DNA from 2 places in the Rheinheimera tilapiae genome. Region 1 is predicted to be linked to the other one. Evidence: predicted binding sites of a transcription regulator. Region 1 holds the regulator's gene; the other holds the start of a gene.
What was found. Region 1 encodes LexA, which represses DNA repair genes until DNA is damaged. Its sites were predicted from a motif close to TACTGTNNATATNNACAGTA; they were not measured.

Region 1 (7,631 bases):
CTGATAGTTACGCACACCTTCCCAAACCACACCAGCGCTGCCTGCCGCTTCTATATCTGCAATACTGCATTCCGCAGGTTCAGTTTTAAATACCCAGAACATAAGCTGCTGATTTCTTATTTTGTAATCATTGTAGGTAAATTATCACTGTCGTACTTGCACGGCAAGGTCAGGCGGGGTAAGTTAGATGTTGCATTATTGATAACAAGGAAACACTATGTTCAAGCCTAAATGGATGTTGCTGCTGGGTTGTATACACCTGGTCGCTTGCACATCAACACCATCAGAAACCGCATCTGCCGCTAAGACGACCAGCGCACCTGTCAAAGTTGCGGTGGTGAAATCATATAATAAAGACACGGACAAAAACGCAGTCGTGTGCCGCAAAGAAAAAACGTTGGGAAGCAATCGTACCGTGAAAGTCTGTAAAACAATTGCCCAACAGAATGATGAGCGTAAACAAGCACAGCAAATGGTCAATGACCGCACTTTACAACAGTCGCTGGGCGGTGGTGGCTGAGTAAGAAACTTGGCACTTTGGCCGATGTTCCTGCAAAATAGTGGCTTATCCAGCATTTTGAGGAACATCGGATGAGCCAGGTACTGTCAGATCTGTTGTCGCTATTGAAGTTAGAAACTATCGAATACGGCCTGTATCGCGGTCAGAGTCAAGACCTGGGGTTTAAAGCGGTTTTCGGTGGTCAGGTCATGGGGCAGGCTTTGTCTGCCGCTAAAGAGACCATCCCGGAAGACCGGAAAGTCCATTCTTTTCACTCATACTTTTTGCGGCCCGGCGATGCAGCCAGGCCTATTGTCTATGAAGTCGAAAACATTCGCGACGGCAAAAGCTTCAGCACGAGGCGCGTCAGTGCGATCCAATACGGCAAGCCAATTTTTTATCTGACGGCATCTTTTCAGGCTGATGAACCGGGATTTGCCCATCAGGATTTGATGCCACAAGTGCCTCAACCTGAAGAGTTGGTTTCAGATCTGGAGTTTTATCGCGAGCATGCTGCTTCAATCCCGGAATCGATCCGTAGTAAATTTATCTGTGAAAAGCCTATCGAGATGCGTTCAGTGGCATTTCATAATCCATTCAGGCCGCAAGTGAGTCAGGCCAAACGCCACGTTTGGTTTAAAGCCAATGGCGCGATGCCGGATGACTTGCGTGTACACAAATATTTATTGGCGTATGCATCAGACTTCAATTTCCTGCCAACAGCGCTGCAGCCGCATGGGAAGTCTTTTATGGCGCCCAATATGCAGGTGGCCACGATTGACCATGCGATGTGGTTTCATGAAGATTTCCGCTTCGACGACTGGTTGTTGTACTCGGTGGACAGCCCAAGTGCATCCGGCGCCCGGGGTCTGGTTCGCGGACAGTTTTTTAACCGCGCCGGTACTTTAGTGGCGTCGACCATGCAAGAAGGTGTGATCCGCAGTTACGACAAAGCAAAGGGCGAGTGATCGCCCATTTGTGACTTCGAACCGATACTAGGCGGATTGGCTGCCAATTTGGTGGATACTGGCATTGACGGTAGCACTGAGCAGTTGGCTGATTTGCCGATCTAAGCCGTCAAAGCTTTCACTGATTTGCAGCTTGTATTGCGCATCCGCATGGATATAACCCAGATCTTTCAATGCATTAATCAGCGTGACAAACAAACGTTTGTCGTGAAACTCCGGTGAATCCAGTCCGTGTAACGTCGACAGCCGCAGCGCCAGCTGATGTGCTTTTTGCTCCAGTGCATCGCGTTCCATCGGTTCAGCACCGCGGATCAGTTGCAAGACCATGCTGTACCTTTGCAAGACCGCATCAGCCAAGCAGGCCAGCAATTCCAGCTTGGCTCGCTGTGGTTCGGCGACACTCAACCTATCAGTTTGCGAGTTACAGTCAATCAGACCTTCCTGTTGCATAAACTGAATCAGGCTTTCAACATAGTTACCGAGATGCTGAGGGGCCAGGAATAGTTCTTGCTCCAGCAATGGCTGCAGCTGTTGAGTCAATTGCAGTAACGCATGCTTGGTCTGTGGTTGTTGTAACAACGCTGTAGCGAGAATAGCGGGTATCATAAACAAATGACTGATATTACTACGGTAATAGCTCATCAGTACTTGATCATGTGGTGCAAATCGTACCAAAGCACCAAAGTCATCTTGTTCGATCTGCACTTTTTGCAAGCGCTCCGCATGCTGTAATAATTCCGTGGCTGAGCCTGCCGCCAATGTCACATTGGCATGATAAGGCGCGTCGCGTAACAATCGCAGATACAACTCCATTTGCGCCAACAGTTGCGGCTTTGGCAATACCTGTTGCGGCGCAGCCAGAATACAGGTTGCCAGCAGATTAACGCTGTTGACGGCAGCGCTCTGATTAATTCGCAGCATCACCTGATGGGCCAGCACCGACACGACGGGGTTCAGCCAGTCAGGTCTTGGTGGTTCCAGCGGGTCAATGGCAGTTTTCCAGTCCGGAACTTGTTGTTGCAAAAACTGATTCAGCGACAGCGGTTCGCCAAAATTTACAAAGCCAAAACCGTAATTTCTGAGCTTTGTTGCGGCTTTGACAATACCAAACGCAGATTCTTTGGCCTTATGAGTGCCTTTGAGTTCACGTAAATAAGTGCCCACTTCCATCACATGTTCGTAACCGAGATAAACCGGCACAATAGTGACCGGTCGGTCAATGCCACGCAGCATCGCCTGGATCGTCATGGCGAGCATGCCGGTTTTCGGTTGCAACAGCCGGCCAGTGCGGCTGCGACCACCTTCGCTGTAGTACTTCACGGCATAACCTTTGCGGAATAACTGCGTCAGATATTCACGAAATACCGTTGAATACAGCTTGTTACCACTGAAACTGCGCCGGATAAAAAACGCACCGCCCCGACGGAAAGCTTTCCCAATGGGCCAGAAATTCAGGTTAATACCGGCTGCAATATGCGGTGACGCCAGACCTTGCTGATAAATCACATAGCTGAGCAACAAATAGTCCATATGGCTGCGGTGACAGGGCAGATAGACTATCTCGTGCCCGCGCTGAGCCAGCTCTCGTACTTGTTCGTTATTGCGAACCTGAATACCGGTATAGAGTTTGCCAAATAACCAGCGTAAAAAACGCTCGCCAAGCCGCACTGTGGATTCACGTTGATCGGCAGCAATTTCTTCGAGTAACAATAATGCTTCCTGCCGGGCAGCCGTCAGTGGCATTTGTTTCTGCAGCGCTTCTTCTTCAATTGCTTGCCGAACGGACGCTGAACCTAATAACGCATTAAACAAGGCTGCACGGTCAGGCTGGCGCGGCCCGGTCGCGGCTAGCTGTTGGCGATAAAAGTGGAAACGGGCCATCCGCAACAACTTATGCGCAGTATCAGTCGCCGCCCCATACTGGCCGGCCATGTCCCGCAATGACAATGCATCGGAAAATTGCACAAGCGTATGGCGGCCGGAAATAAGCACAATCAATAGCTTACGTAGCCAGTTTGGTGCGGCTTGCTCACCAATAATGGCTTTAACACTGGCCTCTTTACCTGGAGCGCGGCCCCAATTGATCGAAACCGGGATGAGTTGAGCATCTTGTGTGTGATCAAGATGAGCTTCTAACAGCTGCTGACCAATTTGCAGGGCTGCAGAAGGACGTTGATGTCCACTGAGGGTTTTCGGATTTTCCAGATACAGCGTACGCGGTAAGCGCACTGAGCCCAGTTGTACTTCGTCATCTGGTGCAGGTAATCCCAGTTGCCGGCAGACACGCATCAGCGTGGCCAGATCGCTGGCCGAAGATACTTTGGTAATGTAAAACAATGGCTTATCTGCACCTAATGCAGACTGAGATGGCGGCGCGGCAACAATTTTGCACTGCACCAGCGGTTTAAGTGGCCAATAAAGCATCCTGGCCAAAAAAGTGAGTCGGGCGAACATAAGAAACCTGCAAAAACGACAGCCCGCTACTTTAGCACGGAATGAAAAACAGCGCCAAATTCAGGTCTTACCAGTAAATTGTGCCGTAAGGCGCTTGGCACGCCGCTTTTCACTGTATATACTCCCAGTATCCACTGTATAGGCATTCAGCATCATGCGACCACTTACACCACGACAAGCCGAAATTCTGCAACTTCTGAAAGATTATCAGGCCCAGACCGGGATGCCACCGACGCGAGCGGAAATTGCAACGCAGCTCGGATTTAAGTCGGCGAATGCTGCTGAAGAGCACTTAAAAGCGCTGGCAAAAAAAGGTTTTATTGAAATGTTGCCGGGGACATCGCGTGGGATCCGTCTCATTGAAGATACCACTGAAGTCGCGGCCAATGAGCCTGAAATTCAGGGGCTGCCGTTGATCGGCCGAGTTGCTGCCGGTCAGCCTATTCTGGCAACACAACATATTGAACAATACCATCAGATCGACGCTAACCTGTTCCATCCATCCGCGGATTTCCTGCTTAAAGTATCTGGCATGAGTATGAAAGACATTGGCATTCTTGATGGCGATTTACTTGTTGTGCACAAAACAACCGAAGCCAGGCAAGGTGAAGTGATCGTTGCGCGGGTTGATGAAGATGTCACAGTAAAGCGATTCCGCAAGGATGGACAATTTGTTTACTTACACCCCGAAAACACTGACTTTAATGTGATAAAAGTAGACTTAACCCAGCAGTTCTTTGCAATTGAAGGTTTAGCCGTTGGAGTTGTCCGTACTCAGACCTGGTGATTTTTAAAACAAATCATTGATTTATACAGAAGCGCCACAGTTTTAGACATTGTGGCGTTTTTTTTCATTCTCACCTTGGCTTTTTACAGATTTTGTCTAATTCTTAAGCGGAACCGGCCAAAACAAATGGTCAACTAGAAGGCCAAGGGCGGTTTCTTACAGGAAAAAATAACAACGATAAGTTGCAGAATCGGGATGCAAAGTGGTGGGCGCGTCGGATTCTGGCAACAGTTTATGCAAACTGACAGAGGAGACGTGCTGTGGCGAACACGATGTTTAATCGTTGCTCGCTGCCGGCCTTGTTGTGTGTCGATTCGGCTATTGCCGCAGAAATGCCCCTGAATATGACCAAGGGGGTTACGGAGATCAGTCAGCAGGTGTATGACCTGCATATGACGATTTTCTACATTTGTTGCGGAATTGGCCTTGTGGTATTTGGAGCTATGTTCTGGTCCATTGTCCATCATCGCAAAGCAAAAGGTGTGCAGCCTGCGCAATTCCATGAAAGCACCAAAGTTGAACTGCTTTGGACTGCAATTCCCGTTGTTATTCTGGTGTTAATGGCAATTCCCGCCACCCAGACTCTCATTGCGATGGAGGACACTACCAAATCCGATGTGACGGTGTTGGTCACCGGCTCACAATGGAAGTGGCACTACAAATATCTTGAATACCCGGTGGAGTATTATTCGCTACTCGCCACACCTGCCAAACAAATCCAGAACAAACTGCAGAAAAACGAGAATTATTTACTGGAAGTCGACCGCCCACTGGTGATCCCGACCGGTAAAAAAGTTCGTTTTCTGATGACCTCAGACGATGTGATTCATTCCTGGTGGGTACCTGCCTTTGCGGTGAAAAAAGACGCAAACCCTGGGTTTATCAACGAAGCCTGGACCCAGGTGAATGAACCAGGGACCTATCGCGGTCAGTGTGCGGAGCTTTGCGGCAAAGACCACGGTTTCATGCCGATTGTAGTTGTCGCCAAGTCTCCGGATGATTTTAACCAGTGGATTGAGGCCGAAGGTGCCAGGCTGGCCAAACTCAAAGCGGCAGAGCAGGAATTACTGTCGATGCAGATGACAATGGCAGAAGCAATGACACTGGGGGAGAAAGTTTATCAGGGTTATTGTGCAGCATGTCATCAGGCCGGAGGCACGGGCCTACCCGGCGTATTCCCAGCGCTCAAAGGCAGTAAAATGGCAACCTTAGCTGACCAAAAGGCCGCGCACATCAACATTGTGCTGAACGGAAAGGCGGGCACAGCGATGCAGGCATTTGGCAAACAGTTAAGCCTGCAGGAAATTGCTGCGGTGATTAGCTATGAGCGCAATGCCTGGGACAATAATACCGGCGATCTTGTCCAGGCTGCTGATGTACAGGCCGCGAAAAATGGACAGAAGGAGTAAGGCATGAGCACAATCTCAACTGATCCACATCATCACGCCGACCATGGTCATCACCACCCTCCAGCGGGTCTGAAACGCTGGTTTTATACGACAAATCACAAAGATATTGGCACCTTATATCTGTTGTTTGCGCTGACCATGTTTTTTATTGGTGGTGCGATGGCTATGGTGATCCGTGCCGAACTGTTCCAGCCCGGCTTACAACTGGTAGAGCCAGCATTTTTTAATCAGATGACTACGGTGCATGGCCTGATCATGGTCTTCGGCGCCGTGATGCCGGCTTTTACCGGACTTGCTAACTGGTTAATCCCGATGATGATTGGGGCGCCGGACATGGCATTGCCGCGGATGAACAACTGGAGTTTTTGGATCCTGCCATTTGCTTTTGCCATTCTACTGATGTCGCTGTTTATGGAAGGTGGTGGCCCCGGCTTTGGCTGGACGTTCTATGCACCGCTATCGACTAAGTACAGTGGTGATAGTACGGCGTTATTTGTTTTTTCGGTGCATATCATGGGTATTTCGTCGATCATGGGCGCAATAAACGTGATAGTGACTATCTTTAACCTGCGTGCGCCAGGCATGACTTGGATGAAAATGCCATTGTTTGTCTGGACCTGGCTGATTACGGCATTTTTGCTGATTGCGGTGATGCCTGTTCTGGCAGGTACCGTGACAATGGTGCTGACAGATAAGTACTTCGGCACCAGCTTTTTTGATGCTGCAGGCGGTGGTGACCCGGTTTTGTTCCAGCATATCTTCTGGTTCTTTGGCCATCCTGAAGTCTACATCATGATTCTGCCGGCTTTTGGCATTGTTTCCAGCATAGTCCCGACCTTTTCACGCAAGCCGTTGTTTGGCTATGCATCGATGGTTTATGCCACATCCAGTATCGCGTTATTGTCTTTTCTGGTTTGGGCACACCATATGTTTACCACTGGGATGCCGGTCTTTGCCGAGTTGTTTTTTATGTACTGCACCATGTTGATTGCCGTGCCAACCGGCGTGAAGGTGTTTAACTGGGTAGCGACCATGTGGCGTGGCGCGCTGACGTTTGAAGTGCCGATGATGTTTGCCATCGCCTTTATCGTGCTGTTCACCATTGGCGGGCTCTCTGGGCTGATGCTGGCAATTACACCAGCGGATTTCCAGTACCACGATACTTATTTTGTCGTTGCGCATTTCCACTACGTATTAGTGACAGGCGCCATATTCTCGATCATTGCGGCTGCATATTACTGGTTGCCAAAATGGACCGGTCATATGTACGACGAGACGCTGGGGCAGTGGCATTTCTGGTGTTCGCTCATTTCTGTCAATGTGCTGTTTTTCCCGATGCATTTCGTTGGCCTTGCCGGTATGCCGCGACGGATCCCAGATTATGCGCTGCAATTCGCTGACTTTAATGCGTTGATTAGTATTGGTGGATTTGCCTTTGGGCTGTCACAGCTGCTGTTTGTCTGGGTACTGGTGAAATGCATCAAGGGCGGGCAGCCGGCGACGGCACAGGTTTG
Region 2 (7,631 bases), on a different contig from region 1:
CGGATATACGCCCATCATTTTGATCAACTGGCCCATTTCATTGGCACCCAATTTGCCTTTCATCGTTTTAAACAAATAAGACATCGCGTGATGCGGTGAACGTGCTTTGGTCACATCAACAGGATGGCAGAGATTATCAAACTCGTTGACCACAGCCACCACTTTGGCCATCGCATCGATCTCTGCCTCTTTGAGGCCCATTGGGTAACCGGTACCGTCCAGATATTCATGATGCTGTTCCACCACAGGCCAGGCCGTTTTTGGAAAAGATTCGGTCAGTTTCAGCAATTCGATACCATAGCGGGTATGCATTTTCAGCAGGTTCGCTTCCGGCGCGGTCAAAGCTTCAGTCTTACGCAGAATTTGCGTCGGGATCTTTAGTTTGCCAATATCGTGAAATAAAGCGCCGAGGCCGGTCAGTTTGACCTGTTCTGCAGTCATGCCGAGATTTTTCGCCAACATCATCGATAACACCGAGACGTTCAGCACATGAAAATAGATGCTTTCCTGTTCTTTGTTGGCTTGTGAAATCAGATGCAGCACTAACGAATCGGCATTGATAATGGTATCGGCGATCTGATGCACCAGCTCTGTAGCTTCATCGACCGCCTGTAAGGGCCGGCTGCCGATTTTGGACATCACATTACGCACCTGCACCATCGACTTTTCAAACGCCTTTTCGGTGCGCTGCAACTGCCGGCGCTGTTCTTTCGCCTGCTCTATCCGCTCGTTTTTTTCGCGCTCCAGCTGATAGCGTAATTCACTGGCGTGCTGGGCCAACTCTGAAGCAGGTGCAGCATCGTCATTATTTTCCACACTGCTTTTATCTGGAAAGAAATAGACAAACTCCAAATCCAACGTCTGGATAATGGCGATCTGTTCGTGATTTTCTACTTTGAATTTATTGGTCAGAAAAGGGTGCTTCATCCAGTTCACCGGTAACTGAATGAAATAACCAATTTTGACCTGAGACGGACTTATTTTCGCAACTGACACGCCACACCCTTGATTCGGCACAAAATTCATCGATGCCGGGTAGAAATGACTACTGGAACTGCACTGAGTCTAGCAATCTATCAGATAAATGTCTTTGATCTGACTGATGTTCTGCGGTTTTTACCATGTTTTACCAATAATGTGTAATTTAAATGCAAATAGTTATCTAACTAGATGTAACCGGTGTCATTTTTTGCTGATAACGCTGCGCCAGTTCAGCAAAATGCTGCAGCACAAAGTCGGCCTGATCGCGGTAGTGACCATTGTCCGGATTCAGATATAAGCAACTCGGCATACCCGCCGCACGCGCAGTACTGAGATCAAAATGAAAATCACCAATAAACAATAAGTCGGCCGGCGCTTTTTGCCAATGTCCGGCAATGATCAGTAAACCGGTCGGGTCCGGCTTGGCCGGCGCATCTTCACGCGTCAGCACCAGATCGACGGCAATGCCAAGCCGTTGCAGGCAATGCTGGGTAGCACTGCGCATATTGCGGGTCAGGATCGCCGTCGGAATTTGATATTGTTGCAACAGCGCTAACAACTCGGCCGCTCCGGGCATCCAGTCTGCGGACTGTGCCCCTGCCAGTTCAAATTGTTCAATGATGGTGACAGCACGCAGGTATTCGTTGCTGTCTGTGATCGTCGCCAGATGCTCCAGAATAGGCGTGCCAGCCGGCCAACCAAGCTGTTGACATAAGACACTAAAATCAAGCTTTGAATCGACCAGTGTACCGTCTAAATCAAAGATCACCCCTTGATGATCACCCAATTGCATCGATATTTTCCTCTTTAAGTCAGCTCGCTTTGGAATACGGCGGCCCAGTCATATTGGCTCAGTTGCTGAGTGAACCACAGGAGTGCCTGACCGGGTTGCGCCTGCCGGCGCCAGCCCAGATACATCATGGTTCCGGCCCGGGGCACCTCGCAGGCTTTATCAATCAGTGACCCCGCTTGGATCGCCTGGCTAATCAGATGCTTGGGCAAGAAGCCAACACCAAGTCCGGCCTGCTGCGCGGCAATTTTTGCCTGCATGCTGCTGACGAGTACCCGGCGGCGGCTGTCATATAAACCGGAATCGCGCGCTGGTAAATCCAGCGCAGAATCACTGACGACAATGGCGGTTTGTTGCTGTAAATCCTGCTGTGTCACCGCCCGATTCAGCTGCGCCAATTCATGATGCGGCGCTACAGCAAAGACAAAATCCATCTGCGCCATTGGCTGCAGCTGAAACTGTCCGGAGACGCCTTCGCCGGATAAACCGACGGCTATATCGGCCCGGCCACTTTGTAACGCTTCCCAACCACCGGCCATCACTTGTTCTGTCAGCATAATCTGCGTCAGCCTGCCGAGCTGATGGAACTGGTCAATCAGACTAAACAACGGCTGTAACGGCACCACTGAATCCACCGCAATCACCAGCTGACGCTCCCAGCCGGTATCGAGCTGGCGCACAGCTTCCTCTAATTGCCGGCTGGCCAGCAATAAATGCCGGCCTTGTTGTAATAACAGAGTACCAGCTTGTGTTAGCTGGGCTTTTTGCCGGCTTCGGTCAAATAATTGCACGCCAAGGTCGCTTTCCAGCCTGGCGATGGTGTAACTCAGCGCTGAAGGTACCTTATATAAGGATTCGGCGGCCGCAGCAAAACTTCCTTTACGATCAATAGCATCCAGCGCTCTAAGCGCGTCAAGGGTTAACACTGGCTGTAGCGCCATCTGCTGAACTCCTTTTATTCAAATATTTTGAACATGAGAGTCAATTTATTCCGCTTTTTTCAGAATATCAAGCCGGTTACATTTATCTCAACGCAGCAGAACGCACGCAGTAACGCAGGTAGTAACGGCGAATGCAGCAGAACCTCAACAGCATATTGGAGCAATACAAATGAAAAACTTAATCAAAACTTTCGTACAAAACACACAAGATTCAAACAACAGCATCGCCAGCCTGGCGCTGCGGGTCCCAGCCGGCATCATCTTCGCTGCACATGGCGCACAAAAACTGTTTGGCTGGTTTGGCGGTTATGGTCTGCAGGGCACTGCCGGCTGGATGGAAAGCATCGGTTTGACCCCGGGCATTCCACTGACATTAATGGCCGGTGGTGCTGAGTTCTTTGGTGGTCTGGCGTTAATCCTGGGTCTGCTCACCCGCCCGGCAGCCTTTGTGCTGGCCATCACGATGCTGGTCGCGATTTTCAGCGTGCACTTTGCCAACGGCCTGTTTATGAGCAACAACGGTTATGAATTTGCCCTGTCACTGCTCGCTATCAGCGTGGCTTTGACCTTCAGCGGCGCTGGTCGCTTTGCCATCGATAACTGGCTGGCGAAAAAACTGGCTTAAGCCGGCTCTACATACGACGGCAACCTTCGGGTTGCCTGGCTTCTCGTTAAACAGGTTTTCAGGAGTTACCTTATGATTGAATTAAGAAAATCCAGCCAACGCGGCAGTGCGAATTTTGGCTGGTTACAAAGCCGCCATAGTTTTTCCTTCGGCCGTTATTACGATCCGGCGCAAATGGGCTTCTCCGCCCTGCGCGTCATCAACGACGATCAGGTCGCGCCAGGCGCCGGTTTTGATACCCATGGCCATCGTGATATGGAAATTATCAGTCTGGTGCTGGATGGTGTCATCGCTCACCGCGATTCGACCGGTGAAGTGGCAGAACTGCCGGCCGGTGAATTTCAGCTGATGAGCGCAGGCCGTGGCATTATGCACAGTGAATTTAACGCCAATCCGGACAAAAACCTGCATTTCCTGCAGATCTGGATTGAACCGGACAGCGTTGGGGGTGAACCAGGTTACCAGCAAAAGCCGTTTGCCCAAACACCAGGTCTGACGCTGGTGGCGTCAAAAACCGGTGAAGCCGGCAGTCTGCATTTGAAACAGGATGCAAAGCTGTATCAACTCAGACTGGATGCCCAGAGTCAGTTGCAGTATCAGGCGGCTGCGGGCCGCAAACTATACGTACACTTGATTTCCGGGCCACTCAGCCTGAAAAGTGCAGACACTGAGATCACGCTGCAGGATGGCGATGGCGTGAAAATCGCCGATCTGACTGACTGGCAGTTTGTCAGTGGTACGCAACCGGTATTTGCCTTGTTGTTTGATTTACCCTAAGTCTGAAATCGCTGTCAGCAAAAAGCCCGCAAATATTGCGCGGGCTTTGTTTTTTATCGCCGGCAAGTGTCAGCGACCACGCACCATCACGGTACTCTGCCCGGGCACTGCAGCGATATCCTGAATATCCACATGGCCTTTGACATATTGTTTCAGATGCTGATACACCGCGGTATTACCGGCTTGCAAGGCAAAATTGGCGACCGGCTGATCGTTACACTGCAGTTTATTCGCAACAACCGCCGGACGAATGCGATTGTGTTGCAGGTCCTGCTTAAAATCCAGCCGATCTGAGGTGGCGGCACTGATACATAATGCTGTTTCCATTGACGAGTCTGCTGCCACATACTGCGGTTCGGCGGCAACGCTTGCACTAGTGACGATACAACAAACGATAAAGGTGAAAATACGCATGATGGCTCTCCTGTTTGCAACATCATCTACAGAGTCGCACATCAGCCGAAATTAGTTGTGAATGACAGGTTGCAGACTGTAACAAATACTGCAAACTGCGACCGGCGCCAAATATTTATCTGCCTCATTTTTATCAGATTTTTTATCAGCGGTAGCAGAAATGGGACAGCTCTGGTTACAGAGCTGCAGCTATTTTCCAGCCAATAAGGCCCGCCAGATTTTTTCCGCCGCCCTCTTGCGACATAAAACAGAACACATATACTGTATATATAAACAGTATTTTGGTGTTGGCATGCAACTGTCCGATTTGAAACAACAGGGCCACATCTGGTGCCTGAATGACGCCCCCCCGGCGCAACAAGCTTTGGCTCCGACTGGTTTTGCCGAGCTGGATCTGCTTCTTGGTGGTGGCTGGCCCACGCAGCAGGTGATTGAACTGCGCACGGCCTTTGGTATTGGTGAATTCCGGCTGTTATTACCTTATCTGCAACAGCAGGCCAGACTTGGCAAGTTACAGGCGTATATCAACACACCGGCTCAGCTGCATGCGCCTTTCTTGAGCAGTCAGGGCCTGCCGTTATGGCAATTGCTGGACGTGCGAGCACAAGATCGTGATGCGTTGTGGGCAGCGGAGCAATGCCTGAAAAGTGGTTGTTGCAGCACAGTGTTGCTGTGGCAGCACGCATTGGATATCGCCCGGCTGAAGCGCCTGCAACTAGCTGCCGCAGAAGGCCAGGCCGAATTATTTTTGCTCCGTCCCGCCGGTCAGGCACAGCTCAGTTTGCCGGTAGGCCTTAGTCTGGCGCTGAGCCCTGCCGATCAGGGTATTGAAGTGCGGGTATTAAAACGTCGCGGCGGCTGGCCGGGTGCCCGGCAACTTGTCAATTTCTCTGCGCGCTGGCCAAGACTGATAAAGCAGCATGTCCAACGGCCGGCACAGTATGGGCCAGCGCCCGTTCATGATACTGCCGCTGTCGCGATCTGAGGCAAACGACCAAAAGCGCAACGGCCTGATGCTACAGCGGCAAAGGTTCACCACAACGCAACCGGACAACGGAGGGCTCTGATGCAAACATTATGGTTATATCTGCTGTTCCCACAGTTGCAGCTGGATCTTTACAGCGATGGTATCGGCCCTGAACAAACGGCAACGCTGGACCCAGCCGTGTTATTACACCCGCAGGATCTGCGCGTGCATCAAGCCAATGCACCGGCGCGGTCGCTTGGTATCAAACCCGGCCAGACGCTGGCACAAGCCTGTGCCATGTGCGCGACGTTACAGGTCATGCCGTGGCAACCGGCACTTGAGCAACAGCTGCTGGACATGCTCGCGCTGGATTGTTATCAGCTGTGCGCCGATATTGCAGAGGCGCCACCGAACGCGCTGTGGTTACGGCTCGACCCGATGCTGCAGCTGTATGGCGGCCTGCCGGCATTTTTACAACAGCTGATCCAACAGCTGCAACAACGGCCGTTGCAGTATCAATACGGTGTTGCGCTAAGTGCCGAAGCTGCGCGCCTGTTATGTCTGAGTCAGCCCGGGCAAACGGCCTTAACCCAAGTGCAACAACAGTTGCTGTTAAGCGGCTGTCCGGTGTCGTTTCTGCATGTGACGCCGGCAACCATTCACCAGCTGGAGCGCCTCGGCATCAGTCAGCTCGGCCAGCTACTGCAGTTGCCAGCAAAAGAGTTGAGCCGGCGCTTTGGTGCCGACTTATACCTCTATCTACAACGACTGCAGGGCAAACTGCCGCCATTATTACAGTATTATCAGCCACCGGAGCAGTTCAGTGCCCGCCTCGAACTGCTGTACCAGCTAGAGCAATATCCCCAGCTACATAAACCGCTGCAGCATCTGCTGCTACAACTGCAACATTATCTGCAACGCCGTGATCAGCTCTGTTATCAGCTGCAGTTGGAACTGACGCTACGGGATCAACCGCCCCTGACGCTGAAACTGCAGTCGCCGCAGGCCGAAGCATTGGCCTGCCGCTGGCTGAACTTGTGGCAGCTGAAACTTGAAGCCTTACGACTGCCCGCACCGGTACTGGCACTGGCACTCAGTGCCAGTCAATACTGTGGCCGCGATACCGACAGCGACGACCTGTATGCCGGCCGGCGTGGCCAATATACGCCGCTGCAACTGGTTGGCTTGCTGCAAGCCAAACTCGGCAGCGCCCAGGTCTGCCGGCCAGCGCAGGTCGCCGCTTATCTGCCGGAAATGGCCGGAGTGAGCATCCCGCTGCAAAGCGCTGCACCCGCAGGCGTGAAGCCGCCAGCACGGCCACAGCCAGCGCAAGCACCAATGCCAGCGCGAAATGTGGCGCAAACGCCGGCGACATATAAAGTCGGGGCCGATCACTCGCCAACGGACACTTTCACCGGCCTGTCAGCTCCACACCGTCCGGCGTTTTTGTTCGCACAACCAGAGCCGCTGCAACAGCAAGTGCAATTGCAGCCAGGTTTGGAGCGGATCCAGAGCCAATGGTGGCAGGGGCCGTCCGAAGCCCGTGATTATCTGACCGCGCAAAGTACCGACGGCCGCTGGCTCTGGATTTACCGCACAGAACAACAGCAGTGGTTTGTGCATGGCGTGTTTGCCTGATGGACTACGCCGAACTGTTTTGTCAGAGCCATTTTTCCTTTCTGAGCGCCGCCGCCAGCCCGGAGCAACTGGTTGGTACCGCCGACAGTCTGGGCTATCAGGCGCTGGCGCTGACCGATGAATGTTCCGTCGCCGGTGTGGTACGGGCGCATCGCCAAATCAAACAACAGCAACTCAAGATCCGGTTGATTGTCGGATCGTATTTTCGCTACGGCGCAGATCTGCGCCTGCTGTTGCTGTGTCCGGACCGGAAAGCTTACGCCGAGCTGTGCCGCATCATCAGCAACTGCAGACGCAGAGCAGACAAAGGCCAATATCAGCTGGAAGAATGGGATTTAAAAAGCTGCCGGGACTGCCTGGTGCTATGGCTGCCCAGTGCCATCCCCGCCAGTGACCAGCATTGGGGCGCCTGGCTGAAACGTCAGTTTGGCTCCCGCTTATATCTGGCACAGCAGCGTGTGCTGGATGCGTGCGATTATGACTATCAGCAACATTGCC

Region 2: a site for LexA is predicted at 4,788-4,807, ahead of imuA (translesion DNA synthesis-associated protein ImuA). Genes of this name have one in related genera too.

What each region holds. Positions count from the first base shown of each region.
Region 1 is NZ_JBHLXP010000011.1:62,103-69,733, reverse strand. It holds gene ACFFJP_RS20760 (EVE domain-containing protein) at 1-102, opposite strand, end outside; gene ACFFJP_RS20755 (hypothetical protein) at 218-520, shown strand; gene tesB (acyl-CoA thioesterase II) at 592-1,467, shown strand; gene plsB (glycerol-3-phosphate 1-O-acyltransferase PlsB) at 1,495-3,921, opposite strand; gene lexA (transcriptional repressor LexA) at 4,076-4,708, shown strand; gene coxB (cytochrome c oxidase subunit II) at 4,969-6,117, shown strand; gene ctaD (cytochrome c oxidase subunit I) at 6,121-7,631, shown strand, end outside.
Region 2 is NZ_JBHLXP010000001.1:1,611,888-1,619,518, reverse strand. It holds gene ACFFJP_RS06945 (cyclic di-GMP phosphodiesterase) at 1-1,026, opposite strand, end outside; gene ACFFJP_RS06940 (HAD family hydrolase) at 1,163-1,774, opposite strand; gene ACFFJP_RS06935 (LysR family transcriptional regulator) at 1,789-2,712, opposite strand; gene ACFFJP_RS06930 (DoxX family protein) at 2,882-3,337, shown strand; gene ACFFJP_RS06925 (pirin family protein) at 3,410-4,114, shown strand; gene ACFFJP_RS06920 (DUF3718 domain-containing protein) at 4,184-4,528, opposite strand; gene imuA (translesion DNA synthesis-associated protein ImuA) at 4,821-5,513, shown strand; gene ACFFJP_RS06910 (Y-family DNA polymerase) at 5,595-7,133, shown strand; gene ACFFJP_RS06905 (error-prone DNA polymerase) at 7,133-7,631, shown strand, end outside.